4 regions of the Cobetia sp. UCD-24C genome follow, and region 1 is predicted to be linked to each of the others. Evidence: predicted binding sites of a transcription regulator. Region 1 holds the regulator's gene; each other region holds the start of a gene.

Evidence for each region. The regulator LexA, encoded in region 1, represses DNA repair genes until DNA is damaged. The targets are predictions, from matches to a motif close to TACTGTNTANNTANACAGTA.
Region 2: a site for LexA is predicted at 6,340-6,359, ahead of recA (recombinase RecA). Genes of this name have one in related genera too.
Region 3: a site for LexA is predicted at 5,840-5,859, ahead of recN (DNA repair protein RecN). Genes of this name have one in related genera too.
Region 4: a site for LexA is predicted at 2,684-2,703, ahead of AOG28_RS03200 (LexA family protein). Genes of this name have one in related genera too.

What each region holds. Positions count from the first base shown of each region.
Region 1 is NZ_LJTD01000001.1:222,889-230,962, reverse strand. Features, by position in the region: gene topA (type I DNA topoisomerase) at 1-1,614, shown strand, start outside; gene AOG28_RS00960 (DUF6586 family protein) at 1,614-2,093, shown strand; gene AOG28_RS00955 (hypothetical protein) at 2,346-2,585, shown strand; gene lexA (transcriptional repressor LexA) at 2,703-3,332, opposite strand; gene AOG28_RS00945 (TetR/AcrR family transcriptional regulator) at 3,927-4,604, shown strand; gene AOG28_RS00940 (L,D-transpeptidase family protein) at 4,604-5,146, shown strand; gene nagZ (beta-N-acetylhexosaminidase) at 5,406-6,560, shown strand; gene AOG28_RS00930 (mechanosensitive ion channel family protein) at 6,609-7,955, shown strand; gene AOG28_RS00925 (hypoxanthine-guanine phosphoribosyltransferase) at 7,936-8,074, shown strand, end outside.
Region 2 is NZ_LJTD01000007.1:28,870-36,943, reverse strand. Features, by position in the region: gene eno (phosphopyruvate hydratase) at 1-1,116, shown strand, start outside; gene fdxA (ferredoxin FdxA) at 2,392-2,715, opposite strand; gene mutS (DNA mismatch repair protein MutS) at 2,975-5,554, opposite strand; gene AOG28_RS11485 (CinA family protein) at 5,721-6,257, shown strand; gene recA (recombinase RecA) at 6,473-7,540, shown strand; gene AOG28_RS11475 (regulatory protein RecX) at 7,713-8,074, shown strand, end outside.
Region 3 is NZ_LJTD01000006.1:301,858-309,931, reverse strand. Features, by position in the region: gene dapB (4-hydroxy-tetrahydrodipicolinate reductase) at 1-84, opposite strand, end outside; gene AOG28_RS11120 (esterase-like activity of phytase family protein) at 295-1,323, shown strand; gene dnaJ (molecular chaperone DnaJ) at 1,499-2,650, opposite strand; gene dnaK (molecular chaperone DnaK) at 2,820-4,742, opposite strand; gene grpE (nucleotide exchange factor GrpE) at 4,946-5,569, opposite strand; gene recN (DNA repair protein RecN) at 5,947-7,617, shown strand; gene fur (ferric iron uptake transcriptional regulator) at 7,848-8,074, opposite strand, start outside.
Region 4 is NZ_LJTD01000002.1:190,004-198,077, forward strand. Features, by position in the region: gene AOG28_RS03185 (MliC family protein) at 1-474, shown strand, start outside; gene AOG28_RS03190 (FMN-dependent NADH-azoreductase) at 628-1,257, shown strand; gene AOG28_RS03195 (IMPACT family protein) at 1,368-1,994, opposite strand; gene AOG28_RS03200 (LexA family protein) at 2,021-2,497, opposite strand; gene ccmA (cytochrome c biogenesis heme-transporting ATPase CcmA) at 2,973-3,752, shown strand; gene ccmB (heme exporter protein CcmB) at 3,749-4,471, shown strand; gene AOG28_RS03215 (heme ABC transporter permease) at 4,637-5,404, shown strand; gene ccmD (heme exporter protein CcmD) at 5,401-5,667, shown strand; gene ccmE (cytochrome c maturation protein CcmE) at 5,749-6,255, shown strand; gene AOG28_RS03230 (heme lyase CcmF/NrfE family subunit) at 6,255-8,074, shown strand, end outside.

The sequences.
Region 1 (8,074 bases):
GTGGCCACGGCGCGCGACTTCATCAGTGAAGAATACGGCAGCAACTACCTGCCGGAAGCGGCCAACGTCTACTCCAGCAAGGAAGGCGCCCAGGAAGCGCACGAAGCGATTCGTCCTTCCGAAGTGTCGCGCCGCGCCACCGATCTCGCCGGCATGGAGCGTGACGCCGAGCGGCTGTATGAGCTGATCTGGCGTCAGTTCGTGGCCTGTCAGATGCTGCCGGCCGAATACCTGTCCTCCACGCTGACCATCGAAGTGAATGGCTACGAGCTGCGTGCCAAGGGCCGTGTGCTCAAGTTCGACGGTTACACGCGTGTCATGAAGCCGATGGGCAAGAAGGAAGAGGACCAGTCGCTGCCGGACCTCGCCATCGGCGAGAAGCTGGACCTGGTCGAGCTGCAGCCGCTGCAGCACTTCACCAAGCCCACGGCGCGTTACACCGAGGCCAGCCTGGTCAAGGAGCTGGAAAAGCGCGGTATCGGTCGTCCGTCCACCTATGCCGCCATCATCTCCACCATCCAGGACCGTGGCTACGTGGCGCTGGAAAACCGTCGCTTCTATGCCGAGAAACTGGGCGATATCGTCACCGATCGCCTCAGCGAGTCCTTCAAGGACCTGATGGACTTCGGCTTCACGGCGCGTATGGAAGACTATCTCGATGAGGTGGCCAACGGCGGGCGCAACTGGCGCGAGCTGCTGGACACCTTCTACGCCGAGTTCAAGGCCGAGCTGGACCACGCCCAGTCCGAAGAGGGCATGCGTCCCAACCAGCCGGTGCCGACGGACATCGCCTGCCCGACCTGTGGGCGTGAGATGCAGATTCGTACCGCCTCGACCGGAGTCTTCCTGGGCTGTTCCGGCTACAACCTGCCGCCCAAGGAGCGCTGCAAGACCACCATCGATCTGCTGCCGGGCGATGAAGCCGTGGCGGCCGATGCCGGTGAAGATGCCGAGACGGATGCGCTGCGCGCCAAGCGTCGCTGCCCGATCTGCGCCACCGCGATGGACAGCTACCTGATCGACGAGCAGCGCAAGCTGCACGTCTGCGGCAATAGCCCGGACTGTGTCGGTCACGAGGTCGAGGAAGGTCAGTTCCGCATCAAGGGCTACGATGGCCCGGTGATCGAGTGCGACAAGTGCGGCTCCGACATGCAGCTCAAGACCGGGCGTTTCGGCAAGTACTTCGGCTGCACCAACGAGAATTGCAAGAACACCCGCAAGCTGCTCAAGTCCGGTGAAGTGGCGCCGCCGAAGATGGACCCGATTCCGATGCCGGAACTTGCCTGCGTCAAGGTCGAGGACCACTACGTGCTGCGCGATGGCGCCAGTGGCCTGTTCCTGGCGGCCAGTCAGTTCCCCAAGAATCGCGAGACGCGTCCGCCGCTGGTCAAGGAGCTCAAGGCGCATGCCGACGAGCTGCCGGAGAAGTATCACTTCATTCTCGAGGCCCCGGACCAGGACCCGGACGGACGTCCGGCGCAGATTCGCTTCTCGCGCAAGGTCAAGGCTCAATACGTCATGACCGATGAGGAAGGCAAGGCGACCGGTTGGAAGGCGACCTACGACAACGGCCGCTGGGTCGTCGAGGACAAGCGCAAGGGAGCCAAGAGCTGATGAGCCAGCGTGCCCGTACCAATCAGCTGCTGTATCAGGCCGAGTTGCTGCTGGCCCAGTCAGCAGCCTCTGGCGACGATGAGCATGCCGTGGCGCGTCGCATGGCCGGTGAAGAGGGCGCGCTCGCCCTGCTGGAGCTGGCGCTGGCGTCATTGCTGGAAGAATGTGCCGTGACGGCGCGCTGGCCAGAGGGTAGCTGGCGCGAGCGCCTGGCGCCGCCGCCGACGCCCATCGCCGAGGTCGAGCAGCTGCGCAGCCTGCTGGAGCGCCCCGACAGCTGGTTGTCTGAGCTGGTCGCGGATGTGACCCGCCTGCATGAAGAGGGCGGCGTCGCGCGTCGCGAGGAATCGCGTTCGCGGGGTGATGGTCTGATCATCGCGGCAGCCTCGAGCGCCTCGCTGGCCGAGCGTCTCAGCGCCGCCATCACGGCATTCAAGGCGCTGCTGCCGCAGCTGCGTGAGTCGAGTGTCGAGTGGTAGGTCAAGGCGCTGATCTGGTGCTGCACGCTGGTGATGACTGGCGCATGGCAATCGGGTGACGTTTCGCCTTCACGGGTGCTAGACTGATCGCATTGTGGCAAGCCCTGCATTCTCCGGTACGACCATGGCTCTGGCTGTGGTCGTACTTTTTTCTGCGTCGCTGATGGCAACGCGGTGCCGGGCTTGCCAGCCGTCGCGCTGACGATTACAACGACGCCGGTATCTCGCGAGATGCCGTGCAGGAGGAATGACGTGTCCGATCCCGCCGTACTTGAAATTGTGCAAATGGAAGATGGTGAAGTGATTCTGCGCGCCGCGGAAAGCGAAGGTGAGCCGCTGCTCAGCATTCGCATTTCGGACGAGGCCGCTGATCTGCTGCGTGACAATCGTTTCGAGGTCGCGCGTGAGATGATCGACCACGCCATCACCCGGACTCGCCTCTGGGATGGCGAAGAAGACGAAGACGAGCAGTCAGAAGGCATCGTGCACTGATTCATCGCTCGCGCTTCGCGCACAAAAAAACCCGCCTCGAGGCGGGTTTTTTTGTGCAATGCGTGCGGCTTTTCTGCTGCTCAGAACTCTGCGAGAAAAGCGCTACTGGTCAAGGTCTCAGTGCAGGCCACCATCGCGGATGACGCCCACCCCGAGACCCTCGATCTCCAGGCTGTCCGTGCGCAGGTCGACCTTGATCGGCGAGAAATCCTCGTTCTCGGCTTCCAGCCACACGTAATGTCCGTCACGGCGGAAGCGCTTGACGGTGACCTCATCCCCCAGACGTGCCACCACGATCTGGCCGTCACGCACGCTGCTGGTGCGGTGCACGGCCAGCAGGTCGCCTTCCAGAATTCCCACGTCCTTCATCGACACGCCGCGTACACGCAGCAGGTAGTCGGCAGCCGGCGAGAAGTAGTCGCTCGGTAGCGGACAATGACGGTCGATATGCTCGCTGGCAAGAATCGGGCTGCCGGCGGCCACTTCCCCGATCACCGGCAGGCCATCGTTGGCGCTGTCGTCGACGTCAGCCAGCGACGGCACGCGAATGCCGCGTGAGGTGCCCGGCACCATCTCGATGGCGCCCTTGCGCTTGAGGGCACGCAGATGCTCCTCGGCGGCATTCGGCGAGCGGAAGCCCAGCGCCTGGGCGATTTCGGCCCGCGTCGGCGGGTAGCCAGAGGACTTGATGGTCTTGATGATGAAGTCGAAGACATCCTGCTGGCGCGGAGTAAGCGGCTGGGTCATGGCATTGCCTTTGGCCTGGGCGGCATCTTGAGCTGACGGCACGGGGTGTGCATCCATACAACTGTCATTGTATCCAGTCATGGCGGTCATGCAAGGCATCGTGGCTTGCGTGGTGGCCCCAAAGGGCAGGTAGTCGCCGGCTTATCGCTGCCTGGCGACTTTTCGTGCCGATATCCGAGGCATTCTTTCTTGAAGGGAATGTCTGGAAGTGAATGCCTGGAGATGAATGTCTGGAGATGAATGTCTGGAGATGAATGTCGGGAGATGAATGTCTGGAGATGAACCCGGCCTGGCTCTGGCGGGGTGGTCAGTCACCGAGCATGACGAGCCCTTGAATCGGGATGGTCAGCGCTGAGGGAATATCAGGCTTGGCTAAACCTCTGGCGTTTGAAACGCGAGAGAATTGTCAGTCATGGCATGGCGCGCTAGAATCAAAGTGTTTCAAACGAATGTTCGCCGATGGTAGTACTCACGGGTGTCATGATCGAACGCGCCTTGCGGTGAACCTGCACCACCTCATGAGAGAGTCGCCGCGCGGGGCTTGCGCCGTGACCTACGACTCCAGTCCTTTTCTACCTGACAAGGGTTCCGCCCATGGCCCAGACCGATACCGTTACCCGCATCCTCGATACTGCCGAGGTGCTGTTCGCCGAGCGCGGCTTCGCCGAGACCTCACTGCGCAACATCACCAGCAAGGCCAAGGTCAATCTGGCGGCGGTGAACTACCACTTCGGCTCCAAGAAATCGCTGATCCAGGCGGTCTTCGCACGCTATCTCGACCCGTTCAGTGAACGTTTCCACGCGGCACTCGACAGCGTCGAGCAGCAATACGCCGGGCGACAGGTGCCGCTGGAGGTCCTGCTGGAGGTGATGGCGCGTACCGTGCTGGAGGTGCCGGCCGAGCGCAACAGCCTGCGTACCTTCATGCGCCTGCTCGGGCTGGCCTATACCCAGGGGCAGGGCCACATGCGACGCTATATCCGCGAGCATTACGGCACGGTCTTCAGCCGCTTCGCCGAGCTTCTGAAGCTGGCGACGCCTGATCTGCCGGACAACGAGCGCTTCTGGCGTCTGCACTTCATGCTCGGCAGCGTGATCTTCACCTTCTCGGGCCTGGATGCGCTGCGCGATATCGAGGAGGCCGAGTACGGCCATCACACCACGGTGCGCGAGCTGATCCAGCACATGCGGCCGGTGGTGGTCGCGGCGATGGCAGCGCCGTTGCCGGCCTCGCTCGGAGATGGTGAGGCGGTCACCCAGGCGGCCAGCTGATGGCCTGCTGGGTAGCGGTGGATCTCTCGCGCCAAAGCCTTGAGATACGCAATGACATGCCGAGTGGCAGTCGTGATGCGCCGCCCCCCGCGGCTGACCCTGAGGCGCTGGTGCACGCCTGCGCGATCTCCAGCGGCCTCAACGGTATCGGCGAGCTCGACGGCAGCGGTTGCACGCCAACCGGCTGGCATGTGATTCGTGCCGCCATCGGAGCGGGCAATCCGCGTGGCGCCGTCTATCGCGGACGGCGCTTCACGGGCGAGGTGTTCACGCCCGAGCTTGCCTTAGAGCATCCTGAGCGTGACTGGATCCTGACGCGCATTCTGTGGCTCAGCGGCCGCGAGCCCGGCGTCAATCGTGGTCGCAATGCCCGCGGCGATCGGGTCGATAGCCTGCGTCGCTACATCTATTTTCATGGCACGCCCAGCACGGAGCCCATGGGGGTAGCGGCGTCCCACGGCTGCATTCGCTTGCGTGATGACGACCTGCTGCGACTCTTTGCCGAGGCTGTGCCCGGAACCCCGGTACTGCTGCATGCCTGAGGGCGTTGGTGCCCGAGTCTGATACCCTCCATGAGCTGTCACCGGAATCTGCGTGACAGCCCCTTGCCGGGGCGCAGCTGGCCGCGACTGTTCGATAGGGGTTCAGTCGGCTAGAATTGCGCCTTTCCTCGCGCTGGCAGCCTGATTCATCACGTTTCTTCCAGGCTGCCGAGCCCCGTAAAAGACATGAAGTCCTGGCGGTCGTGATTCCTCTCTTCACGGGACATCACTGCCGCAGGCCATGGACAGGAAGGATGACATGACACAGCCACTGGGCTCCGTAATGGTCGATGTTGCGGGGCTGACCCTCGCCCGCGACGAACGTGAACTGCTGGCACGCCCTGCCGTCGGGGGCGTCATCCTGTTTGCGCGCAATTGCGCCTCTCCCGAGCAGGTGCTGGAGCTGAGCCGCGAGATTCGCAGCGTCAATCCGCACCTGTTGATCGCCATCGATCAGGAAGGCGGGCGCGTCCAGCGTCTGCGCGAGGGTGTGACACGCCTGCCATCGATGCGCAGCCTGGCGCAGTGCTGTCTCGGGCGTGACTGTGAGGGTTGCGGTGAAGACGCCCAGGCCGCAGGCCTGGGTCTGGCACGCGATGCCGGCTGGCTGCTGGGCATGGAAATGGCAGCCATCGGCTGTGATATCACCTTTGCGCCGGTACTGGATATCGATGTGGCGGGCTCGACCATCATTGGCGATCGCAGCTTCGGCGCCACGCCGGAAGACGTCATCGCGGTGGGCGGCGCCTTCATCGACGGGCTGCAGGAGGCGGGCATGTCCGCCGTCGGCAAGCACTACCCGGGGCATGGTGGCATCTCGGCAGATACCCATCTGGAGCGCGTGGTCGATCCGCGGCCGTTCCGTGAGCTGCGCGAGCATGACCTCAAGCCCTTCGCGGCCCTCGCCGAGCGCCTGGGCGGCGTGATGCCGGCGCATGTGATCTATCCGGATTTCGATGCACGTCCCGCGGGCTTCTCGCCCAGCTGGTTGGGCCTGCTGCGCGAAGAGTTCGGCTTCAAGGGCGCCATCTTCTCCGATGATCTCGGCATGGCGGCGGCCGTCGCGGAAGGCGGCCCGGCAGAGCGTGCGCGCCTGGCGCTGGACGCCGGCTGTGACATGGCGCTGGTCTGCAATGACCCGGCCGCCGCGCGCGAAGTGCTCGACAGCCTCGATGACGATGAGCAGCGCCACCGAGGCAAGCGCCAGGCGCGGCTACGCTATGCGCGGGCTCGCCCGACGCTGGATGGCCTGGTGGGGCTGGCGCGCTGGCGGCGCACCCACGCGCGCCTCGAATCGATGGCGGCCAGTCAGGCATCACAGCAGGCTGCCATGCCCTCGGGCACGCTAGGCGCTGCCGAGGCGTCTTGGGCGCCTGACGCACGGTCGGCCTCTGAGTCCGGTAGCGCGCAATAATCAGGCACGCGGTGCCTTTTTCGAGTCGAAGACTGGCAAGGAATTCCCATGGCTGAGCAATCCGCCACCGAGGCTGCTGCCGACAAGCTGGCAGCGCCTGCCGAAGAGATGATCAATCAATGGGTCGAGCCGCTGCGCCAATGGGTCGAGCAGACCTCTGGTCTGCCGCTGTGGGGCATCAATCTCGCTCTGCTGCTGTTGGCGGTGCTGTTGCTGCACCTCATCGAGCGAGTGGTGCTCACCCGCCTGGCGGCGCATGCCGAGAAGAGCCGCAACCTGTGGGATGACGCCCTGGTGCATGGTCTGCGTCATCCCGTGTCATTCTGGCTCTACAGCATGGGGGTGTTGCTGGCGCTCGGCATCATCGCCGGCCAGTTCAGCCTCGGCGGGGCCGAAAAGTACCTGGGCACGGCGCGCCAGGTCGTGACCCTGCTGGCGCTGGCCTGGGCGTTGATTCGCATGGTCAAGCGCTTCGAGGCGCTGCGCACCATGCCGCCGCCCGGCACCAACGTCAACGCGATGGATGCCACCACGGCCTCGGCGATCAGCAAGCTGCTGCGGGCGGTCGTGGTCGTGCTGGTGGGGCTGGCCATCCTGCAGAATCTCGGCGTCTCGCTGTCCGGGGTGCTGGCCTTCGGGGGTGTCGGCGGTATCGCGGTCGGCTTTGCGGCGCGGGATCTGCTGGCCAACTTCTTCGGCGCCCTGATGATCCATCTCGACCGGCCCTTCAAGGTCGGCGACTGGATCCGCTCACCGGACCGCGAGATCGAGGGCACCGTCGAGGATATCGGTTGGCGCCTGACGCGCATCCGCACCTTCGACATGCGGCCCCTCTACGTGCCGAACGCCATCTTCACCAGCATCTCGGTGGAGAATCCGTCGCGCATGTACAATCGCCGCATCTTCGAGACCGTGGGGCTGCGCTATGAGGATGCCGCCCAGGTCGGCCCCATCGTTGCCGCGGTACGCGAGATGCTGGAAGGCCATGACGAGATCGACCAGACGCGCACCCAGATCGTGAACTTCACCACCTACGGTGAGCATTCGCTGAACTTCTTCGTCTATGTCTTCACGCGCACCACCGACTGGGTGAAGTACCACGCGATCAAGCAGGATGTCCTGCTCAAGGTGCACGACATCATCCGTGAGCATGATGCCCAGGTGGCGCTGCCTGGTCAGCGTCTGCACTTTGCCGATGTACTGTCCTTTGAAGGACGCCACCATGAACACGATGCCGAGGCTGAGAATGCCGCGGCGTCATCAGACACGCAGACGCGCGGGTCCCGCCGCCGTTCTGATTCAACCGCCGCTGCTACATCCTCCTCTGCGCCCGTCCGGCGTGGAGATGAGGCCAGTGACACCCAGGAAACTCCCGATGCTGACTCCGACGCCTGAGACCCTCACCGCCCTGCATGACGAAATGCGTGAGGTGATGGACAATGCCGATTGCCTGATCCCGCAAGCTGACCTTGAAGTGGCACTCGACCGCATGGCCGTTGAGCTGACGGAAAGCC
Region 2 (8,074 bases), on a different contig from region 1:
TATCTGGGCAAGGGCGTGCTGAAGGCAGTCGAAGCCGTCAATGGCGCGATCCGCGAGCGCCTCGTGGGCATGGATGCACTCGACCAGCGCGCGCTGGACGATGCCATGCTGGCGCTGGACGGTACCGAGAACAAGGAATCGCTGGGTGCCAACGCGATTCTTGCCGTCTCTCTGGCGGCTGCCAAGGCGGCAGCGCAGGCCAAGGGCATCGAGCTCTACGCTCACATCGCTGAGCTCTACGGTCAGCCGGGCCAGTACTCCATGCCGGTGCCGATGATGAACATCATCAACGGCGGTGAGCATGCCGACAACAACGTCGACATCCAGGAGTTCATGGTCCAGCCGGTCGGCGCGCCGACCTTCCGTGAAGCACTGCGCACCGGCGCCGAGATCTTCCACGCGCTGAAGAAGGTGCTGCAGGGTCGCGAGCTGAGCACCTCCGTGGGCGATGAAGGTGGCTTTGCACCGAACCTGGCGTCCAACTCCGAAGCACTGGCCGTCATCAAGCAGGCCGTCAGCGATGCGGGCTACACCCTGGGCACCGATGTGACCCTGGCGCTGGATTGCGCGTCTTCCGAGTTCTACAAGGACGGTCAGTACAACCTGTCCGGCGAAGGCAAGAGCTTCGACGCACGTGGTTTCGTCGACTATCTGGCCGGCCTGGCCGCGGAATATCCGATCGTCTCCATCGAAGACGGCATGGACGAGTCCGACTGGGAAGGCTGGAAGATGCTGACCGACGAGCTGGGCGACAAGGTGCAGCTGGTCGGCGACGATCTTTTCGTCACCAACACGCGCATCCTGAGCCGTGGTATCGATGAAGGCATCGGCAACTCCATCCTGATCAAGTTCAACCAGATCGGCTCGCTGTCCGAGACCCTGGATGCGATCAAGATGGCGCAGGCCGCCGGCTTCACCGCGGTCATCTCCCACCGCAGTGGCGAGACCGAAGACACCACCATCGCCGACCTCGCCGTCGGTACCTGTGCTGGCCAGATCAAGACCGGCTCTCTGTGCCGCTCTGACCGTGTCGCCAAGTACAACCGTCTGCTGGTGATCGAGCAGCAGCTGGGTGATGTGGCTTACAACGGCCTGAAAGAGATCAAGGGTCAGTAATCTCCTGTGATGTGAGGGCTCAGCGCCCAGCATCGCAGAGGTAACTTGCAACGGGGTCGTGCCTTCTGGCACGGCCCCGTTGTACATTGCAGGCGATGATTGAGTGCGTTTGAGGGGGATGCAGGAAACAGGCCGCTTTCAGGCATTGATTTCGTGTAAGCCATCTCTTACAAATCCCGCAGGACAATCGAGACACTGGCTGCGAGTTGCCTGCGGATATGAACGTATGTTCTTCAATATCTATTTGATTTTATTGAATATATTTTCTTTGACGGCCTGTTCAGGTATAGCGGGTTAAGCGGTTTGGCTAGTTGCCTCGCCGGCGAATGCTGCCCAGAATGGCTGCATGGACGTGAGGGTGCGGCGGGACACCGCAGTCTCGGCAGGATGCCAACGGGATGATCAGAAAAGACTTGATGGCGAGACAGGACGTTTCGCCCCGCTGAGCAGGACGCTTGGCGGAAAAGGACCTGACATGGACGTCGGTAGCAGAGAGCTGCATATCTTCGCTTGAAGGAGTCAGGCGAGAGATGCCAGGGAAGTAAGGATGGCAGGCATGACACCGGAGTGTGTCAGGATCAGGATGATCCGTCGGCGATGGGAAGCGCCACACAGGCAGGAAGCACGATAACGACACGGAGTGTCGAAGAGCCCCAGGCTCTGATATGCAGTCAGGAAGCTTGCCCTTCACAGGAAGTGACGGATGACGGGACATCATCCGCGTCAGGAATGATGGGGCAGACAGCGGCAGCATCAAGTGGCAGGAAGCCACGACAAGGATGGTCGGACAAGGAATGTCGTAAGGCTGTCAGCTGCACAGGCAGGGAGCGGTACAGGCAGGACGCCGGGCAATGCATGGGCAGGACAGCAGGACAGGCAGATATCTGCACTAACGGGCATTGCGGTGGGACAGCTGCGCGAGCAGTGCTGCAATGCCCGCCACGCGTGACGGTGCGCCCCGAATGACAGGACGTCGTGAAGGGCAGGGACAGCACTCAGGAGTGCGATCCAGGACGGATCGACAGGGACACGCTTGGAGCGGGCGACCTTACGGGGTCGCCCTTTTTTATGTCCGGATGTCAGGGTGCTGAGCTCTTGGCATGAGCTCCTGGCATGAGCTCTTGGCATGAGCTTGAGGCACCGGCTTCCGGCATCAGATACCGAAACGGCAGCGGCTCCCGGGGGAATCGCTGCCGTTTCTGTCGTGAGAGCCGGGCTTGCCCGGTCAGGGCGGGCAAGCCGCTTGCCACGTGAGATGCGGGTTGCTTGAGGGGTTTACTGCTCCAGATACTCAAGCTTGCCATCGACACCATCCCACTTCTCGGCGTCTTCCATGGCGTCCTTCTTCTCGCTGATGTTCGGCCAGACTTCGGCCAGATCGGCATTCAGCTCGATGAATTCCTTCTGGTTCTCCGGCACTTCATCTTCGGAGAAGATGGCTTCGGCGGGGCATTCCGGCTCACACAGCGCGCAGTCAATGCACTCATCCGGGTTGATCACCAGGAAGTTCGGGCCTTCGTAGAAGCAATCCACCGGGCAGACTTCCACGCAGTCGGTGTATTTGCAGCGAATGCAGTTCTCGGTGACGATGAATGCCATGCAGGTCTCCTGACGCGGATTGGCGTCTCTCTCGTAGGTCGTGGTCCAGGCGCCCACCATGTGTCGTCTCGGCGACATCATGGCCTTCAGGTTATAAGCGGCGCAGATGTTATAAGGCGTTATTCTAGTGGCGCTCTGCCGCCCCCGCAATCAGCAGGGGCGGATCGTTTTGGAATGGTGCTATGCCCGAAGGTTGCTGTCGAGCCTTGCCGCTCATTCTCGGGCCAGGCGCGCCAACGCTGGCTCGGTGTGACGGCGCTCAGCGCTGACGGTGCCATTCGTAGATCAGCTCCAGCGCTCGCTTGGGGCTCAGGTCATCCGGGTCAAGACCATTGAGGGCCTCGACGACCGGATGCGGCGGTGCCGCAAACAGGTCATTCTGCTGCGGTACCGGCTGGCCCAGCGCATCCTCGCGCGCCACCTGCGGACGATCGACTTCCTGCTGCTCCAGGCTGGTCAGCTTCTCGCGTGCCCGCAGGATGACGCTCTGCGGCACCCCGGCCAGCTGGGCCACCTGCAGGCCATAGCTCTGGCTGGCAGGGCCTTCCTCGACACGGTGCATGAAGACGATGCCATCGCCGTGCTCAGCGGCCGTCAGGTGCACGTTGGCGACGGCATCGGCATGCTCGGGCAGCGCTGTCATCTCGAAGTAATGAGTCGCGAACAGGGTGAAGGCACGCGTGCGCGCCAGATGCTCGGCGCTGGCCCATGCCAGTGACAGGCCATCGAAGGTCGAGGTGCCGCGGCCGATTTCATCCATCAACACCAGGCTCTCATCAGTGGCGTTGTGCAGGATGCTGGCGGTCTCGGTCATCTCGACCATGAAGGTCGAGCGTCCGCCGGCCAGGTCATCCGATGAGCCGATGCGCGTGAAGATGCGGTCCAGCGGGCCGATGCAGGCGCGCGACGCCGGCACGAAGCTGCCGGTATGCGCGAGCAGAGCGATCAGTGCCGTCTGGCGCATGTAGGTGGATTTACCGCCCATGTTGGGGCCGGTGATCACCAGCATGCGCCGCGCATCATCGAAGCGCACATCGTTGGGGACGAAGGGATGATCGCTGACATGTTCGACCACCGGATGGCGGCCGCCTTCGATATCGATGCCCGGGGTCTCGCTGAGTTCGGGGCGCACGAAATCGAGCGCGGCGGCGCGATCGGCGAAGGCGGTCAGCACATCCAGTGATGCCAGCGCGCGGGCCGTCTGCTGCAGGCCATCCAGTTCGGTATTCAGATCATCCAGCAGGTGCTCATACAGCAGTTTTTCACGCGCCAGTGACTTGGACTTGGCGGACAGCGCCTTGTCCTCGAACTCCTTGAGCTCGGGGATGATGAAGCGCTCGGCATTCTTGAGGGTCTGGCGACGGATGTATTCCGGCGGGGCCTCGGCCGATTGCGAGCGCGGCAGCTCGATGAAGTAGCCATGCACGCGGTTGTAGCCGACCTTGAGGTTGCTCAGGCCGGTGCGCTCGCGCTCGCGGGTCTCGAGTGCGACCAGATACTGGCCGGCGTTCTCGGACAGGCCGCGATACTCGTCCAGCTCATCATCGTAGCCATCGGCGATCACGCCACCATCGCGCAGCACCACCGGCGGATTCTCGACCAGTGCCTCGCTGAGCATCGCGGAAAGTGCCGGGAACAGGCGGATGGCATCGCGCAGGTCATCGATGGCGCTGCCTTTCTCGACGCTGGCGAGCACGGCGCGCAGCTCGGGCAGGGTGTTGAGGCCATCGCGCAGGCGTGCCATGTCGCGGGGGCGTGCGCTGCGCAGCGCGACACGGGCGAGGATACGCTCCACATCGCCGATGCGCTTGAGCAGACCTTGCAGTTCGAAGGGATAGTCGCCATCCAGCAGACGTTGCACCGCCGCCTGACGCTGGCCGATCTGGAGCTGATCGCGCAGCGGGCGGTTGAGCCAGCGCTTGAGCAGGCGTGAGCCCATCGCGGTCGCGGTGACGTCCAGCACGCTGGCCAGCGTGTTGTCGCTGGTGCCGCCCAGGTTGGTATCGATCTCGAGGTTGCGACGGCTGGCGGCATCGATCACCACCGAGTCATCGCGGCTCTCGACGGCCAGCGCGGTCACGTGGGGCAGGCCGGTGCGCTGGGTGTCGCGAGCGTAGTCGAGCAAGGCGCCGGCTGCCGTGACGGCGCGCGTCAGGTGGCTGCAGCCGAAGCCGTTGAGGTCCTGGACGCCGAACTGATCGCACAGTAGGCGCAAGGCAGTCTCGTGATCGAAGTGCCAATCGCTCTGGCGGGTCAGGCCCGGACGCGAGGACAGGCTGGCAGGGAGGGTACGGCTTTCGCCGACCATGACTTCGGCAGGCGACAGACGCTGGATCTCGGCCAGCAGCTCATCATCACCATTGACCTCGAGCACGCTGAAGCGACCGGAGGAGAGCTCGAGAGCGGCCAGGCCCCAGGTCTCGCCATCACGGTGCAGCGCCACCAGCAGGTTGTCACGGCTGGCATCCAGCAGCGCCTCATCGTGCAGCGTCCCCGGTGTGACGATACGTACGACCTTGCGCTCGACAGGCCCCTTGCTGGTCGCCGGGTCACCGATCTGCTCACAGATGGCTACCGATTCGCCCATCTTGACCAGGCGTGCCAGATAGCCTTCGGCGCTGTGATAGGGCACCCCTGCCATGGGAATCGGTGAGCCACCGGAGCTGCCGCGCGCCGTCAACGTGATGTCGAGCAGTTGTGCTGCGCGCTTGGCGTCCTCATGAAACAGTTCATAGAAGTCGCCCATGCGATAGAACAGCAGCACGCCGGGGTGCTCGCGTTTGATCTTCATGTACTGCGTCATCATCGGCGTCATCTGGGGCGCGCTGTTCTTGGCCATGGCCATGGACTTCCTTGACTGCACTGCAATGGGAAAAAGCACACATGCGAGAGCACGGCATGCGGGATGCGCGATATTCTACGGACTGGCGCGGCCGGCTCCAATGCCTGTGATGTCTCCTGCTCGCTGCCTTTTTCACCCGATGACCTCCACAAGGAGAAAGTTCGTGAGCCAATTGACTGGTACGACCCCCGAGGCTGCGTGCGCGAATGCCTTGGCTGAGCAGCTGCAGGCGCTGGCAGTCGCGCGCGGCGTGCGTGTCACCACCGCCGAGTCGTGCACCGGGGGCGGGGTGAGCGCCGCGATCACGGCGATTGCCGGCAGCTCCAGCTATTTCGATGCGGGCTACGTGACCTATTCCAATGCCACCAAGCAGCGCCTGCTGGGGGTCAGTGAGGCATCGCTTGAAACATTCGGTGCCGTCTCAGAGGCAGTCGTGTGCGAGATGGTGCGGGGCGCCTGTCGCGAAAGCGGCGCTGAGCTGGGGGTGGCGATCAGCGGTGTGGCCGGCCCCGGCGGGGGAAGTGACGAGAAGCCCGTCGGCACCGTGTGGCTGGCGTGGGGGAGCGAGGCGCGGCAGCAGGCACGCTGCTGTCACTTTCCCGGCGACCGGCAGGTCGTGCGCGACGCCGCGGTGAGGGAAGCGCTGCAGGGCTTGATAGAGCGCGTGGAGGCCTTGCAGATCGGCACCGAAGACGCGTGAGGCCGATGCAAGCCCCGCGTTGAGGGTGCTGCCTGAAAAAGCGCATCACCGGACTGGCAGAGTGACGCAACTTGCGGCATTATACTGTCCATGTATACAGGGTTTTGCCACGACACCTCAGCCGCTAGTCTGACGGTGTCTGCTCAGCTCTCAGTGACAGAATTCTCTATTCCAGGTGGCAGCCCGTGTGGCTCCGCCGTTCGACAGGAGGCCACATGGCAAAGGACGACAATCGTACCAAGGCGCTGAACGCGGCGCTGTCCCAGATCGAGCGCCAGTTCGGCAAGGGCGCCGTCATGCGCATGGGCGATGCCCCGCGTGTGGCCATCCCGTCGGTTTCCACCGGTTCTCTGGGGCTGGATATCGCACTCGGCATCGGCGGCCTGCCCTTCGGGCGCGTGGTCGAGATCTACGGTCCGGAATCCTCGGGCAAGACGACACTGACCCTCTCGGTCATCGCCCAGGCGCAGAAGCAGGGCAAGGTCTGTGCCTTCATCGATGCCGAGCACGCACTGGATCCGTCCTACGCCGAGAAGCTGGGCGTCAATCTGGACGAGATGCTGGTCTCCCAGCCGGACACCGGTGAGCAGGCGCTCGAGATCGTCGACATGCTGGTACGTTCCGGCGGTGTTGACGTCATCATCGTCGACTCCGTGGCGGCACTGACGCCGCGTGCCGAGATCGAAGGCGAGATGGGCGACTCCCACGTCGGCCTGCAGGCGCGTCTGATGTCCCAGGCGCTGCGCAAGGTGACCGGTCACATCAAGAACGCCAACTGCATGGTGGTGTTCATCAACCAGATCCGCATGAAGATCGGCGTGATGTTCGGTAGCCCCGAAACCACGACTGGCGGTAACGCACTGAAGTTCTACTCCAGTGTGCGTCTGGATATCCGTCGTACCGGCTCCGTGAAGTCCGGTGATGAAGTCACCGGTAACGAGACCCGCGTCAAGGTCGTCAAGAACAAGGTCGCGCCGCCGTTCCGTCAGGCCGAGTTCCAGATTCTCTACGGCAAGGGTATCTATCACGCCGGTGAGGTGATCGACCTGGGTGTACAGTGTGGTCTGGTCGGCAAGTCTGGCGCCTGGTACAGCTATCAGGGCAGCAAGATCGGTCAGGGCAAGGCCAATTCCGCCCAGTACCTGGAAGACAATCCCGCCATCATGGAGGAGATTGAAACCCAGATCCGTGCCCAGTTGCTGGCAGCACCGGAAGCCAAGGAAGAGCCGAAAGAGACCGCGGCCGCCGAGAGTGAAGACGACCTGGATATCGATCTCGATTGAGGTTCGTCCAGAAGAAAGAGCAAGAGCGCCAGCCGCCAGGCTGTCGTCATCGCACCGTGTCGTTTCCGACCCGGTGCGATGATCCCAAGGCGCCCGCCCCGATGACTCGGAGGCGGGCGCCTTGCGTTCACGTCCATCGATGTCCTTCTGCTCAACCCCGGGGAGCATGACCATGCACGATGACAGCGCTGAAATGGGTGGGCCTGAGTATCAACCGCTCGACTCAGGCGCGATGACGCCGCAACGGCGTGCGCGCAATGATGCCATCGCGCGTCTGGCGCGCCGCGAACATAGCCGCCGCGAGCTGCACGACTATCTCAAGGAGCGTGACTACCTGCGTGCGGTCAGCGATGACGAGTTGGCAGAGCGGCAAGCCGCGGGCGAGGAGGGCGCACAGGCGGCCTTGAGTCGCGATGAGGTCGAGCTGCTGATCGAGGAGGTGCTGGAGCGCATGGCCGAGGAGGGCCTGCAATCCGATGAGCGCTTTGCCGCCAGCTTCCTGCGGACGCGAGTACTGCGCGGGCAGGGGCCGAG
Region 3 (8,074 bases), on a different contig from region 1:
CGTCAGACCTTCCACTGCACCGACGGCCTCGACCAACGTGCGTCCCATGCGTCCGGCGACGCCCATGATTGCGATACGGGTCATGCTGACTCCTGCCTGTTGTGGGTCTTGAGGGTGACCGCCCGCGAGCATGCCCCGAGCGTGCCACCTATGCTGTGCCACGAGTATATCAGCCGCCTGCAGCGTTGGCTGACGTCATGTATTTGTGCCGGTTACGCGCTAGAGTAGCCTCGTACCAGGTTGTCTCCTGTTGATCGTCATTTTTCTCATCACCGCTCAGTCTCCGGAGTCAGCATGCCTGCACGCCAATCCCCCGCCTCGCGCCGCTGGCGCATGCTCCAGACCCTCGCTGTCACCACGGCGCTCGCCGGCCTGTTGAGCGCCTGCGGCGTTCACCCGCGCCCCTACACGCTGGCATCGCCGGAACAGAAGAGCGAGTTCCCGGAAATCCAGTGGTGCGGCACGCTCAGGCTGCCGGGCAAATGGCTGGATGACACCCCCGTCGGTGGCCTGTCGGACATCGGCTGGGACCAGGACGAGTCACTGCTGTATGCCGTGTCGGACCGCGGCTGGCTGCATCGTCTGCGGCTCGCCTTCCGCCACGGTGAGCTGGTCGGGGCCAAGGCGCTCAATACCTACACCCTGCGCGACGAGACCGATGTCTCGCTGCGCGGCGCCCTCAGTGATGCCGAGGGCCTGCAGCTGCTGCGCGCGAACAATGAGCGCCGCGGCGATTCCCGCCTGGTGATCAGCTTCGAGCAGCAGCCACGCGTCGAGCACTTCCTGCCCAGCGGCCTGGCCGTCAGCGAGCCTTTCACCCCGATGGGTGCGCGTGGCGCGGCGCCCAACAACGGCATGGAAGCCCTGACCCTGCACCCGGAATACGGCATGCTCGCCGGGCTGGAAGCCACACCCGAAGGCATGAGCGACGGCATGACGCGCATCTTCAGCCTCGACGACAAGCACGAGTGGAGCTACCCGCTGGCCAGCGACACCGGCTCGAGCCTGACCGCGATGGAGATGCTGCCCGATGGTGACATGCTGATGCTGGAGCGCGCCTTCTCGCCGCCCTTCCCGCTGGTGATCAGTCTGCGCCGCGCGCATCTCGGCGAGCCCGGCACCCAGGCCGAGGTGCGCACCCTGGCACGCCTGTCGAGCGGCGATGGCTGGTCGCTGGACAACTTCGAAGGGCTGACGCACCTGGAAGGCAATCGCTTCCTGATGATCTCGGATGACAACTTCAGCAGCTTCCAGACCACGCTGCTGAGCTGCTTTGCCGTCATCGAGCCCGAGGCCTTCACGGCTGAATCAGCGCCGGAGTAGCCATGCCCCCGGGCTGTGTTACTGGGCTGAATTGCTGGACTGAGCCACTGGTCCGAGTTACCAGAATGAGCCACCGAGCCTGAAACGCGAGAGCCCCGCACTCGACAAGTCGAATGCGGGGCTCTCTGGCATGAAGGCCATCCACGGGCTGGCCCGCGGACGGCAAGGCGAATGCCTAGGGCTTCATGTCTTCGAAGAACTTCTTCACGCCATCGAAGAAGCTGTTCTCCTTCGGTGAATGGCTCTTGCCGGTATCACCGAGGCTCTGCTGGAACTGACGCAACAGCTCCTTCTGCTCTTCATTCAAGCTGACCGGGGTCTCGATGACCACCTTGCACAGCAGGTCCCCGGCGGGGCCGCCGCGCACCGGCTTGACGCCCTTGCCGCGCAGACGGAACAGCTTGCCGGTCTGGGTCTCGGCCGGAATCTTCAGCACGACACGTCCGTCGAGGGTCGGCACGTTGAGCTCACCGCCCAGCGCCGCATCGACGAAGCTGATCGGCACTTCACACTGCAGGTGACGACCATCGCGCTTGAAGATCTCGTGCTCGCGCAGGTTGACCTGCACATACAGATCACCTGACGGCCCGCCGTTGACACCGCCCTCGCCTTCGCCGTTCAGGCGGATGCGGTCGCCGGTGTCGACGCCCGGCGGAATCTTGACCGAGAGGGTCTTGGATTCCTGGACGCGGCCTTCGCCGTGACACTTGCGGCACGGCACGCTGATCTTCTCGCCACGACCGTGGCAGGTCGGACACGCCTGCTCGACCGCGAAGAAGCCCTGCTGCATGCGCACCTTGCCCATGCCATTGCAGGTCGGGCAGGTTTCCTTGCTGGAACCCGGCTCGGCACCATCGCCATCGCAGTGGCCACAGGCCGCCAGACGCGGCACGCGGATATCGACCGTGGTACCGGCAACCGCCGATTCCAGATCGAGGTCCAGGTTGTAACGCAGGTCGCTGCCGCGCTGCGGAGCGTTCGGGTTGCGACGACCACCGCCGCCACCGAAGATGTCACCGAAGACATCGCCGAACACATCGCCGAAGCCGCCGGCACCACCACCGCCAAAGCCGCCGCCACCGAAGCCACCGCCGCCCTGACCATCGACACCGGCATGACCGAACTGGTCATAGGCGGCGCGCTTGTCAGCATCGGACAGCACTTCGTAGGCTTCAGAGACTTCACGGAACTTCTCGGCCGAAGTTTCATCATCCGGGTTGCGGTCCGGGTGATGCTTCTGGGCCAGGCGTCGGTACGCCTTCTTGATGTCCTTGGTGTCGGCGCCACGCTCGACACCAAGCACTTCGTAATAATCACGCTTGGACATGGATCAGGTCCGCCTGGATTGCTGGCAGCCTGAGGCTGCCGGTCTGTTCTGGAATGCCGGTTGTCACCGGTGGCTCGCGGCTAGCGCAAGGCGCCACCGATGCAAACGACAACGCGGGACACCTTCACAAGGCTCCCGCGCTGTCATCAGACGTCGTTCAAGAAATCCCTCAGGACTTCTTGTCGTCGTTGACTTCCTCGTACTCGGCGTCAACCACGTCGTCGTCCTGCTTCTTGCCAGCCTGACCTTCGGCAGCCTGCTCACCCTGGGCGCCCTGTTCGGCGTAGAGCTTCTGCGCCAGGTTGCCGGACGCTTCGGTCAGTGCATCCAGCTTGGCCTGGATCGCATCCTTGTCGTCGCCTTTCAGGGCTTCTTCCAGCTCGGAGATCGCCGTCTCGATGGCTTCCTTCTCGCTGGCTTCGGCCTTGTCACCGGCTTCGGTCAGGGTCTTCTTGGTCGCGTGAATCATGCCGTCGGCCTGATTGCGCAGCTGGACCATTTCCTCGAACTTCTTGTCTTCGTCGGCGTTGGCTTCCGCGTCACGCACCATCTGTTCGATCTCGTCGTCGGACAGGCCGCCGGAAGACTTGATGACGATGGACTGCTCCTTGCCGGTCGCCTTGTCCTTGGCGGACACGTTCAGGATACCGTTGGCATCCAGGTCGAAGGCGACTTCGATCTGCGGCACACCGCGCGGTGCCGGCGGAATGTCGGCCAGGTCGAAGCGACCCAGAGACTTGTTCTGCGCAGCCTGCTTGCGCTCACCCTGCAGGACGTGGATGGTCACCGCGCCCTGGTTGTCGTCAGCGGTGGAGAACACCTGAGACTTCTTGGTCGGGATGGTGGTGTTCTTCTCGATCAGCGGCGTCAGCACGCCACCCATGGTCTCGATACCGAGGGTCAGCGGGGTCACGTCCAGCAGCAGCACGTCCTTGACGTCGCCGCCCAGCACGCCGCCCTGGATACCGGCGCCGACGGCGACCGCTTCATCCGGGTTGACGTCCTTGCGAGCTTCCTTGCCGAAGAACTCGGCCACCTTGGACTGCACCAGCGGCATGCGGGTCTGACCACCGACCAGGATGACGTCGTCGATCTCGGAGGCGGACAGGCCGGCGTCGGACAGCGCGGTCTGGCACGGCTTCAGGGAGCGTGCGACCAGGTCGTCGACCAGAGACTCGAGCTTGGAACGGGTCACCTTGACGTTCAGGTGCTTCGGACCGGTGTTGTCAGCCGTGATGTACGGCAGGTTCACGTCGGTCTGCTGAGCGCTGGACAGCTCGATCTTGGCCTTCTCGGCGGCTTCCTTCAGACGCTGCATGGCGAGGTTGTCGCCGGACAGATCGATACCGCTGTCTGCCTTGAACTGGTCAACCAGGTAGTTGATCAGGTGCATGTCGAAATCTTCACCACCCAGGAAGGTGTCGCCGTTGGTGGCGAGCACTTCGAACTGGGTCTCACCGTCGACGTCGGCGACTTCGATGATGGAGATATCGAAGGTACCGCCGCCCAGGTCGTAGACCGCGATGGTCTTGTCACCACGAGACTTGTCCATGCCGTAGGCGAGGGCTGCGGCAGTCGGCTCGTTGATGATGCGCTTGACGTCAAGACCCGCGATGCGGCCGGCGTCCTTGGTCGCCTGACGCTGGGAATCGTTGAAGTAGGCCGGCACGGTAATGACGGCTTCGGTGACTTCTTCACCGAGGTAGTCTTCCGCGGTCTTCTTCATCTTCTTGAGGATTTCCGCACTGATCTGCGGCGGTGCCATCTTCTTGTCTTTCACCTGCACCCAGGCGTCGCCGTTGTCGGCTTCGACAATCTTGTACGGCACCATCTTGATGTCTTTCTGAACCACATCATCCTTGAACTTGCGACCGATCAGGCGCTTGACCGCGAAGAGAGTGTTCTCCGGGTTGGTCACTGCCTGACGCTTGGCCGACTGGCCGACCAGAATCTCGTTGTCGTCGGTGTAAGCGATGATGGACGGTGTGGTGCGACCGCCTTCAGCGTTTTCGATGACCTTGGTTTTCTCGCCGTCGAGCACTGCCACACAGGAGTTGGTAGTACCCAAGTCAATACCGATGATGCGTCCCATAATCGTATACCTCGAATCTGTTGCTAGCCTGAAAGATAAGTCTGGATGTCGGCACCTTGTGTCGGTGCCTGAACTTGTTTCTCTAGATGGGGTCGCGTGTCAGGGTTTCAAGACCCGGCCGGGCAAATTTTCCCGGGCCGGATCGCCCTGAGCCCCCACAGGGCGCGATCCAACGCCTATCGGGCGTCGGGAGCGCGCAGGCCTCAGGAGGCCTTGCTGACTGCCACCATCGCCGGGCGCACCAGGCGGCCATTGAGGGTGTAACCCTTCTGCATCACGTCGATGACGCTGTTCGGCTCCGCGTCCGGGGACGGCACCATGGCGACAGCCTGATGGTATTCCGGATCGAAGGGCTCGCCATGCGGATCCAGCTGCTCGACGCCTGACTTGTTCAGGGCATCCAGCTGCATTTTCAAGGTCATCTCGATGCCTTCGACGTGGGTCTTGGCCGCTTCGTCACCCGACATGGATTCCAGTGCCTTCTCGAGGGAATCCACCACCGGCAGCATTTCCTTGACGAACTTCTCCAGCGCGAACTTGCGCGCCTTCTCGGCGTCCTGCTCGGCACGACGGCGCGCGTTCTGCGCATCGGCAGCCGCACGCAGTGCCTGGTCCTTGGCTTCCTTGACGGCCTGCTCAAGCTCTTCGACCTGGGCGGCCAGCATCTCGGCTTCCGGGTTGTCCACCAGAGAGCCTTCGGCGCCGGTATCGTCGGCATCCAGTACGTTGTCGATCACTTCACCTTCCGGCGTTTCCGGCTGCGGCTCGGCATCGCGAGCGGCACGCTGAAGCTCTTCATCCATCGGGGTCTGCGGGTCCTGAGCCATGCTGATCTCCTGCGGGCCGGCGTCTATGCGCCATTGCCCTGATTCGTGGCCTGCTGAGCTTGTCGCGAAGCATCACGCGTACTGGCTGACAGACAGGCCATGAGTTGCCTTGAGAGGCAGCAAGGCCAGGCCATTGCTGCCGACTGAAAGTGTCAGTGCCTCTATATGGGGACAGCACATCGCTTCTCAAGCCTTGCCGCAGGCTTTTCTCCCCACTGAGTCCGGCATGGATTGAAGGCCACCCGAACGTGCTGTATAAAAAGCCATGTTCACTGTATAAACATACTGTATGGCGACACCGTAGCCCGCCCATCGAGTCCGGGTCCGCTGATGTTCCCCCAGCACGGCGTACGTCAAAGCCCCCCTCGGAGGTAGTCATGCTGCTGCAACTCGCCATCCAAGATTTTGCCATCGTCGAAACGCTGGAACTCGATTTCCGCCGCGGCATGACCGCCATCACCGGCGAGACCGGTGCCGGCAAGTCCATCCTGCTCGGCGCCCTCGGCCTGTGCCTGGGCGAGCGTGCCGATGCCGGCAGCGTGCGGCATGGCGCCGACCGCGCCGACCTCATCGCGCGTTTCGATATCAGTGAGCTTGGCGACGCCCGTCAGTGGCTGGATGAGCGCGAACTGGGCAGCGACGACTGCCTGCTGCGTCGCGTCATCACCGCCAGCGGCCGCTCCAAGGCCTGGATCAACGGCACGCCCTGCACCATCGCCGACCTGCGCGAGCTGGGCGAGCACCTGATCGACATCCACTCCCAGCACGCCCATCACTCCCTGCTCAAGGAAGAGACGCATCTGCGTCAGCTCGACGAATATGCGGGCCTGGAGACTCAGGCTGCCCAGTTGCGCGAGGACTTCCGTCACTGGCAGGAGGCGCATCGTCGCCTCAAACGCATGAGCAATGATGGCGATGAGGTGCGTGCACGTCGCCAGCTGCTGCGCTATCAGGTCGAGGAGCTCGATGAACTGGCGCTGTGCGAAGGGGAGCTGGAAGCCCTGGAGCAGGAGCAGGAAACGCTGGCCAATGCCGAGCAGATTCTGGCCGAGGCGCAGTCCGCCGCCGAATGCTGTGATCACGACGAAGAAGGTGCGCTGTCACGCCTCAACCAGGCCCTGGCACGTCTGGCGCATCTGCCGGGCAACGAGCATGGCTCACTGGCCAGTGCACTGGGTATGCTCGAGGAAGCGCGCATCCAGATAGAAGAAGCGGCGCGCGAGCTGCACCGCTTCGTGGAAGTCACCGAACTCGACCCCGAGCGCCTCGCCTTCGTCGATGAGCGCCTGAGCCGCATTCACCAGATCGCGCGCAAGCATCATGTGATGCCGGACGAGCTGCATGGCCTTCATCAGCGCCTGAGCGAAGAACTCGACGGCCTGGGTGGCGATGAGGAGGCCATCGAAGCCTTGCGCGAAGAAGTGGCTCAGCGTCGCGAGGCCTGGAAGGGGCTGGCGAGTGAGGTGAGCGCCAAACGCGCCACCGCCGCCCCGCAACTGGCCAGCGACATCCAGGACCAGCTGGCCTTCCTCGGCATGGGCAAGGCCACCTTCGAGGTCGCCATCGAGGCGCGGGAGCGCCCGCAGCCCGAAGGCATGGAGCGTATCCACTTCCGCATCAGCGCCAACCCGGGCCAGCCGCCACGTGCGCTGGCCAAGGTCGCCTCCGGCGGTGAGCTCTCGCGTGTATCACTGGCGATCCAGGTCGTGGCCGCCAGTCGCTCGACCATCCCCAGCCTGGTCTTCGATGAAGTCGATGTCGGCATCTCCGGCGCTACCGCCGAGATCGTCGGCCAGCTGCTGCGTCGCCTGGGCGACAAGGGCCAGGTGCTGACCGTCACTCACCTGCCGCAGGTCGCCGCACAGGCGCATCAGCACCTGCATATAGAGAAGCAGGCCGAGAAGGACACGACCCGCACCCATATGGCGCTGCTGAATGAAAGCGGCCGTGTGCGCGAGCTGGCACGCATGCTGGGCGGCATTCATCTCTCCGAGCAGACCCTCGCCCACGCCCGCGAGATGCTCGGCGCTGCCGACAGCCGCCACTGAGCACTGTCGTCAAAGTCGCCGTCGCCGTCGCCGTCGCCGTCGCCGTCGCCGTTCATGCACTGCCAGCGACGTCCATTCGTCCAATGATGCTCCTCAACAAGACGAACGCCAGAGTCATGGATTGAGGAAACATGAACGCCAGATACACGAACGGCCGCCCTCAGGGGCGGCCGTTCGTGTATCTGGCCGGAGAAGGCTCTCCAGCCACGTCATCCCTGACGCAACCCGCGTCAGCTATCGCTCTTGTCGCCCTTGGGACGCACGTAGAGCACTAGCGCATGCTCGACCAGCTCATAGCCGTGCTCCTCGACGATCTCGCGCTGACGGCGCTCGATCTCGGGATCACAGAACTCTATGATCTCGCCGCTGTCCAGACATACCATGTGGTCATGGTGTTCTTCCTGGGACAGTTCGAAGACGGCGTGACCGCCATCGAAGTTGTGACGCATCACCAGTC
Region 4 (8,074 bases), on a different contig from region 1:
CAGAATGCCCGTGGCAATCTGGAATGTGTGCAGGATGATCGGCGCGTGATTCATCCGACGACGCAGAAGCCGCTGTTGGTGGCGCAGGGCAACGAGCCCGGCTGGCAGGTCAGTCTCGACAGCGAGCACAACCTGCTGACGCTGACGGCCATGCAGGGCTTGCTCGAGTTGCCGCACGAGGCGCAGGCATCCGAGCGCTCTGCAGAGGCGGAGGCTGGTGCTCGCTCGTCAGGTGTCCAGGTGGTGAAGCTGCCTTATCGGGTCGCCCGTGAGGCAAACGATAGCCGTGTGCTCAAGGCGCAACTCCCGGCTGACGGCAAGCAGGGCGAGCCATTGCAGCTGGTGGTCGCGCCGGGCGCCTGCTTCGATTCCATGCAGGGCGCGCCCTATCCACTGACGGCGACCTTGACGATTGCGGGGCAGGAATTGAAGGGCTGTGGTGAGGCGTTCCGTTATCAGTCAGCGGTCGAATAAAAGGCTGGCTGGATTTAATATTCGCTTTTTTCGAATGATATGGGCGATTTAAGTCGCTTTTCGTGTGGAATGGTTCATTTATCATGCTGTCCATGCGGATCGGGTCGAATACCGTCGACAGGATCGCGCCTCACTTTCATGGAGACCCTCCACATGTCAAAAGCTTCGCTCAATGTCCTGCTGGTGTCTGCTTCCCTGTTCGCCGACAAGGGCAATTCACGTGCGCTGGCCTCATCCTTCGTCAGTGCGCTCGAGGCCTCCGGGCAGCCATTTCAGCTGACGCATCATGATCTGGTCGAGCGTGACCTGCCGCATCTCGATGGCGCGGAAATGCAGGCCTGGATGACGCCGGCGGATGAGCGTAGCGCCGAGCAACGCAAGCTCGCCGCACTGTCCGATGGCTTTCTGGCCGAGCTGAGAGCGACAGACCTGCTGGTCGTTGCGGCACCGCTCTACAATCTGGGCTTGCCGACGCAGATGAAGGCGTGGTTCGACCGGGTGCTGCGTGCCGGAGAGACCTTCCGCTATACCGAGAAAGGGCCGGTGGGCCTGCTGGAAGGCAAGCAGGCGCTGGTACTGGCGGCGCGTGGCGGCATGTACGCGGGCACTGAAATGGACTCCCAGACACCACATCTGAAATCCATGCTCGGGCTGATGGGCATCACGGATCAGCACTTCGTGTATGCCGAAGGCCTCAGCATGGGCGATGAGTCCAGGGCCGCCTCGCTGGCCGAGGCCAAGGCAGCCATCGCCAATCAGGTGGAAGCCCTGCAGTTCCGCTGAGAGAAGTGAAAACACGAACGCCATCGCCGCCCCTTGTCCGGGCGGCGATGGCGTTCGTGTTTGTGGAGAACCAAAGGGAGGCGCTGGCGTCGGTCAGTCGCTGGTGCAGATCAGTCGCGGGAGTCGAGCACTTCCAGCGCTCCCTTGAGGCGCGCATGCAGTTCTTCCAGCGGCGGCTGGGTGCCGCCTTGCGGCCAGCCCGCCGTCAACACCACGCCATCGGCACCATATTCGCTGGCATCCACCGGCACATCGTAGCCGCTCAACCAGTGGCGAACATCGGCCTCATGGGCGAAGCCGACTTTCAGACGCCTGGGCGTGCGCGGCGTGAAGGTCGTGGTGGGCAGGTGCTCGAGCGCCTCGAGCACCGCGCGGCTGTATGCCCGCGCCAGGCCGCCGGTGCCCAGCTTGATGCCGCCGAAGTAGCGGATCACCACGCAGGCCACCTGGCCGACGCCACTGCCTTCGAGCACCTGATACATCGGCCTGCCAGCAGTGCCGCCCGGCTCGCCATCATCGGAGAAGCCGATGGCATTCTGCTCATTGGGTGCCCCGGCGATGAACGCCGTGCAGTGATGGCGTGCGTTGGGGTGGGCGAGATGCGCCTGAGCCAGCAGCCGCGTCATGCCTTCTGGCGTCGGGGCATGGGCCAGCCAGGCGATGAAGCGGCTCTTCTCGATCTCGATGCTGTGTTCATGGTGCGCCTCGGGCGCCAGTGCCGGTATCAGATAGGTCATGGCACCATCTTACCAAAGCGCCGCCCTCAGTGAGTGACGGCATTGCCGCGCACCACGCCCATGACCATGCCCAGCACTTCGATATCGGCATTCTTGAGATAGATGGGGGCCATGCTGTCGTTGGCCGGTTGCAGGCGCACGCCGGTTTTCTCGATATACAGCTTCTTCAGTGTCACTTCCTGCTGGTTGATCATCACCACGGCGGTCTCGCCGTTCTCGGCGCTTTCGCTGCGTTCGATGATGATGATGTCGCCATCATGGATATTGCAGTTGATCATCGAATGGCCGCGCACGCGCAGGGCGTAGGTATTGCGGCGCACCATGCGCGTCGGCACGGCAACCGTACCGCAGTCGGCGATGGCTTCGATGGGCATGCCGGCGGTGATGTTGCCGAGCAGCGGGATATCCATCATGTCGCTGGCGGTGATTTCCTGCCAGGCCTGGTCATTGAGCGGCAGGTTGTGAAGACGCTGAAGGTAGTGCGGAGCGTGAAGACGTGACATGAGCTATCCCCTGATGCCGTGCGGTCGGCGCGGATGGTGCGTCGGCCTGCGGTGCAGCGTGGAGGGTCGTCAGGCTGAGTTCATCTGTCGCCTGCTAGGCTCCGCGAACATGCTGACAACGCGTTGAGCCGACCCGATCAGTCTGTGCCTGCACTCGGCAGGCGTGTGATGAAGGTACTGTATGGATACTGTTTTTGTATACAGTGTCTGCATCATAGCAAGCTCTCGCGAAGTGGCAAGAGGTGAGCGGATCGACCAGCGCCAATCCAGCGAAAGTGTGTCGTATGAATGTGCACCACATGTCGCTGATATATTTCTCGGGTGCTTGACTGCCCGTCATGGCGGGGCTGCGAGGCCAGGCGATCGGCTGCTCGGTGGTCAGTGTCGACCTCAGCTCGTAGAATGGCTCGCAGTGACCCCACGGGGTCTGCCCTTGATGTCGCACTCCGCGACGGCTCAGCCGCGAGAATCCGGGATGCCCAGTCAGCCTGCCAGCGATGAAGTCTGTAGCGCGCCGCCTCTGTTGGCGGTCGTGGCGCTCGGCTGTGAGCGTGATGAGCGCTGGCTGTTCGAGGGGCTGGATCTTTCGCTGCATGCGGGAGAGATCCTGCAGGTCGTGGGCCCCAATGGCAGTGGCAAGACCACCCTGCTCAAGATTCTGTCCGGGCAGTTCCATGACTACGAGGGCGAGGTGCTGTGGCGCGGCCAGCCCACCTCGCGGGTGCGTGACGACTTTCTGGGCTCACTGCTCTATCTGGGTCACCAGCCCGGCATCAAGGGCACCCTGACCGCATTGGAAAACCTTGCCTGGTATCAGGCGCTTGGCGGTCAACCGCAGGCGAAGTCAGAAGCCCGCAGCGAGCTTGCCTGGGCGGCGCTGGATGCCGTGGGGCTGGCCGGTTTCGAGGATGTGCCTGCCCAGCAGCTGTCCGCCGGTCAGCAGCGACGTATCGCGCTGGCGCGGCTGCATCTGACGCCACGCCGGCTGTGGGTGCTCGATGAGCCCTTCACCGCCATCGATCGCGACGGCGTTCAGGCGCTGGAAGCATTGCTGCTGGCTCACGCCCAGCGTGGGGGCAGCGTGGTGATGACGACTCATCATCGCTTCTCGCAGGCCTCGCGCTTGCGCCGCCTGTGCCTGGGCGCGAAGGAAAGGGTGAAGGCCGAACAGGGATCAGAGCAGGGGCTAGAACAGGGTTCAGAGCAGGGCGTGGGCGGGAAAGACACAGCCTCGACACAAGGCGCCTCGGCATGAACCATGAGCTGCTGACGGCATTGCCCGAGGCCCCGCCCATCAGCTCGCTGGCCGGTGCCTTCAAGGCGACCCTCGCGCGCGATCTGCGTCAGGCGCTGCGCCGACGCAGTGAGCTGATCAATCCTCTGGTGTTCTTCGCCCTGGTGATCACGCTGTTTCCGTTGGGCATCTCCCCGGACAAGGCGCTGCTGGCGACGCTGGCACCGGGCCTGCTGTGGGTGGCGGCATTGCTGGCGACGCTGCTGTCACTGGACGGTCTGTTCCGGCAGGATCTGGAGGACGGCAGCCTCGAGCAACTGTTGCTGACGCCGCAGCCATTGCCGTTGCTGGTGCTGGCCAAGGTGGCGGGCCACTGGCTGCTGACCGGCCTGCCGCTGGCGCTGATGGCACCCTTGCTGGGCGTGATGCTGGGGCTGCCGAGCGGCGCCTTTGGCGTGTTGATCGCCTCGCTGGCGCTGGGCAGCATGAGCCTGTCATTGATCGGCGCGATCGGTGCGGCGCTCACGGTGGGGCTGCGGCGCGGCGGAGTGCTGCTCTCGCTGATCATCCTGCCGCTGTACATTCCGGTGCTGATCTTCGGCGCCGGCGCCGTACAGAGCGCCGTCAACGGCATGCCCAGCCTGGCCCATCTGGCCATTCTGGGCGCGATGCTGGCGCTGGCCCTGCTGCTGGCACCGCTCGCCATCGCCGCCGGACTCAGGCTGAGCATCAATGGCTAGCCCGATCAAGAACTGCATGACGCTGCCCGAGCATTCTCGGGCATTCGCAAGGCTCTTCATTGCCCCTGACAAGAGGCCCGTGTGACCGCCGACTCCGACTCTCCTCAAGCGCCTGCCCGCAAGGTTCGCCCCCGCAAGGGCGGGCTATGGCCGTGGCTGCATCGCATGGGCGCACCGGCGACCTTCTTCGCGGCCAGCCAGCGCTGGCTGCCATGGTTCTGGGCCCTGGCCATCATCGCGCTGGTGGCCGGCAGTGTCTGGGGGCTGGCCTTCGCGCCCGCCGACTACCAGCAGGGCAACAGCTTCCGCATCATCTATGTGCATGTGCCGGCGGCGATTCTCGCCCAGTCGTGCTTCATGCTGCTGGCGGTGTGCGCGCTCATCTTCCTGGTGTGGAAGATCAAGCTGGCGGACATGGTCGCCACGGCCGCCGCGCCCGTCGGTGCGCTGATGACGGCGCTGGCGCTGTTTTCCGGCTCGGTGTGGGGCATCCCCACCTGGGGCACCTGGTGGATCTGGGATGCCCGGCTGACCTCGATGCTGATCCAGCTGTTCCTGTATCTGGGCGTGATCGTGCTGCGTGGCTCCTTCGCCAGCCGTGACAGCGGTTCGCGCGCGGCCTCGATCCTGGCGCTGGTCGGCATGGTCAACATCCCGATCATCAAGTATTCGGTGGACTGGTGGAGCACACTGCATCAACCGGCCACCTTCACGCTCAGCGAAGCGCCGCCGATGCCGGCCAGCATGTGGATCCCCTTGCTGATGATGGTGATCGGCTTCTACGCCCTGTTCGGCGCGCTGGTGCTGATGCGCACGCGGGTCGAGGTGCTGAGGCGCGAGAGTCGCAAGCAATGGGTGCGTGATCTGCTGAGTCCGTCTTCGCGTGCGCGCCCCGATGCTGCGGTGGTCGCGTCAGAAGGGGACAAGCCATGAATCTGCCGAGCATCGCCTTCTCGAGTGTCAGCGAGTTCTTCGCCATGGGCGGCCATGCGCTGTATGTGTGGTCGGCCTGGGGGCTGACGGCGGCGTGTCTGGTGGGGCTGGTGATCGCCACGCGGTTGTCGCGTCGCGCGCTGGAGGCGGATATCCGTCGCCGCCTGCGCCGTGACGCTTCCCGTCATTCTTCGCACCCTGCTTCACACCGCGCTTCGCATCGTTCGTCACATCAGGCTTCGCGCCACACCTCTCGTGATTGAACCTGTTTTCTCCCTCCCGCGGCGGTTGTCCCGCTGACCGCGAGAGGCTTGACCGTCCCTTGCCCTGATCGAGCCCTGACCATGACTCCCAAACGCAAGCAGCGCCTGTATATCGTCACGGCCATCGTGCTGCTGGCCGCCCTCGCGGTGGGCCTGACCCTCTATGCCCTGCGCGCCAACATCAACGCCTTCTATACCCCGACGCAGATCGCCACCGGCGAAGCGCCCCAGGGGCGGCAGATCCGTGCGGGCGGCATGGTGCGTGATGGCAGTGTCAGGCGCGACAACGAGACGCTGGATGCCATCTTCACCGTCACGGATTTCGATCATGACGTGACGGTGCATTATCAGGGCATCCTGCCGGACCTGTTCCGTGAAAGGCAGGGCGTGGTGGTGATGGGCACCTTCGATGGTGAGTATCTCGAGGCCAGCGAGGTGCTGGCCAAGCATGACGAGAAGTACATGCCGCCGGAGGTGACCGATGCACTCAAGGCCTCCGGGCGTGATGTGTCTGGTAACAGGACGGGCAACCTGACTAGCGACAGCAGCGCAGCCAAGGCCGCGCTCGATCCGCAGGAGACCCCGTGATGGTGACGCAACTGTTGCCGGAAATCGGCCACTTCGCGCTGATTCTGGGCGCCTGTCTGGCCTGTGTGCAGGCGGTCGTACCGCTGGCGGGGGCCAGTACGCGCCGTCCGCTGTGGATGAGCTTCGCCCAGCCGATGGCCTGGGGGCAGTTCCTGTTCGTGCTGATCGCCTATGCCTGCCTGACCGCGAGCTTCCTACTGGATGATTTCAGCGTCGCCTACATCGCCAACAACTCAAACAGTCAGCTGCCGTGGTACTTCAAGTTCAGCGCCGTGTGGGGCAGCCACGAGGGCTCGGTGCTGCTGTGGAGCCTGATACTGGCCGGCTGGGGCTTTGCCGTCTCGCTGGGCGCGCGCCATCTGCCGCGCGACATGCTGGCACGGGTGCTGGGCATCATGGGGCTGATCTCCACCGGCTTCATGGCCTTCGTGCTGCTGACCTCCAATCCCTTCGCACGCCTGCTGCCGGACATGCCGGCTGACGGCGCGGACCTCAATCCGCTGCTGCAGGACATCGGGCTGATCATCCATCCGCCGATGCTCTACATGGGCTATGTGGGCTTCTCGGTGGCGTTCGCATTCGCGATGGCGGCACTGATGGGCGGGCGTCTCGATGCCGCCTGGGCACGCTGGGCGCGCCCCTGGACCAATATCGCCTGGGCCTTCCTCACCGTCGGCATCGCGCTGGGCAGCTGGTGGGCCTACTACGAGCTCGGCTGGGGCGGCTGGTGGTTCTGGGACCCGGTGGAGAACGCCTCCTTGATGCCGTGGTTGGCCGGTACCGCCCTGATCCACTCGCTGGCGGTCACCGAGAAGCGCGGTGCCTTCAAGAGCTGGACGGTGCTGCTGTCGATCTTCGCCTTCTCGCTGTCACTGCTGGGCACCTTCCTGGTGCGCTCCGGCGTGCTGACCTCGGTGCACGCCTTCGCCAGTGACCCCGATCGCGGGCTGTTCATTCTCGTACTGCTCGGCATTACCGTCGGTGGCTCGCTGCTGCTGTTCGCGCTGCGTGCACCGCGCGTGCGTTCGACGCTGGGCTTTCACTGGCTGTCGCGGGATGCCTTCCTGCTGGTCAACAATCTCGTGCTGCTGGTGATGATGGTCACCGTGCTGCTGGGCACCCTCTATCCGCTGGTGCTGGATTCGCTGGGGCTGGGCAAGATCTCGGTGGGCCCGCCGTACTTCAATGCGCTGTTCGTGCCGCTGACCACGCTGCTGTGCGCCTTCATGGGCCTCGGGCCGGCCTCGCGCTGGAAGCAGATGCCGGGGCGCGAGCTTACGCGTCGTCTGGCGCTGGCCGGCAGCGCGGCACTCGTCATCGGCGGTCTGCTGCCGCTGACGCTGGATATCGAGTGGAGCTTCTCGGTGGCGCTCGGGCTGGTCATCGCGCTGTGGGTGGTGCTGCCGCTGCTGCGCGACCTGTGGGACAAGAGTGCCTCGAAGGCGGGTCGCTGGGCGGGGCTCAAGCGCCTCACGCCCAGCTACTGGGGCATGCAGCTGGCGCATCTGGGGCTGGCGGTGACCATCGTCGGCGTGACGCTGGTCTCCAATACCGAGGTCGCCGAGAACGTGCGCATGGTGCAGGGCAAGGAAGTCAGCGTGGGCGGCTATCAGTTCCGCATGACCGAACTTGGTGAATATCGCGGCCCCAACTACCTGTCGGACCGCGCCACGGTGGAAGTCAGCCGAGATGGTGACCCCGTGACGACACTGCATCCCGAGAAGCGTCTGTTCCTGGCCAGCGGCATGCCGATGACCGAGACCGCGCTCGATGCCGGCTTCACGCGTGACCTCTACGTCGCCATGGGCGAGAAGCTGGA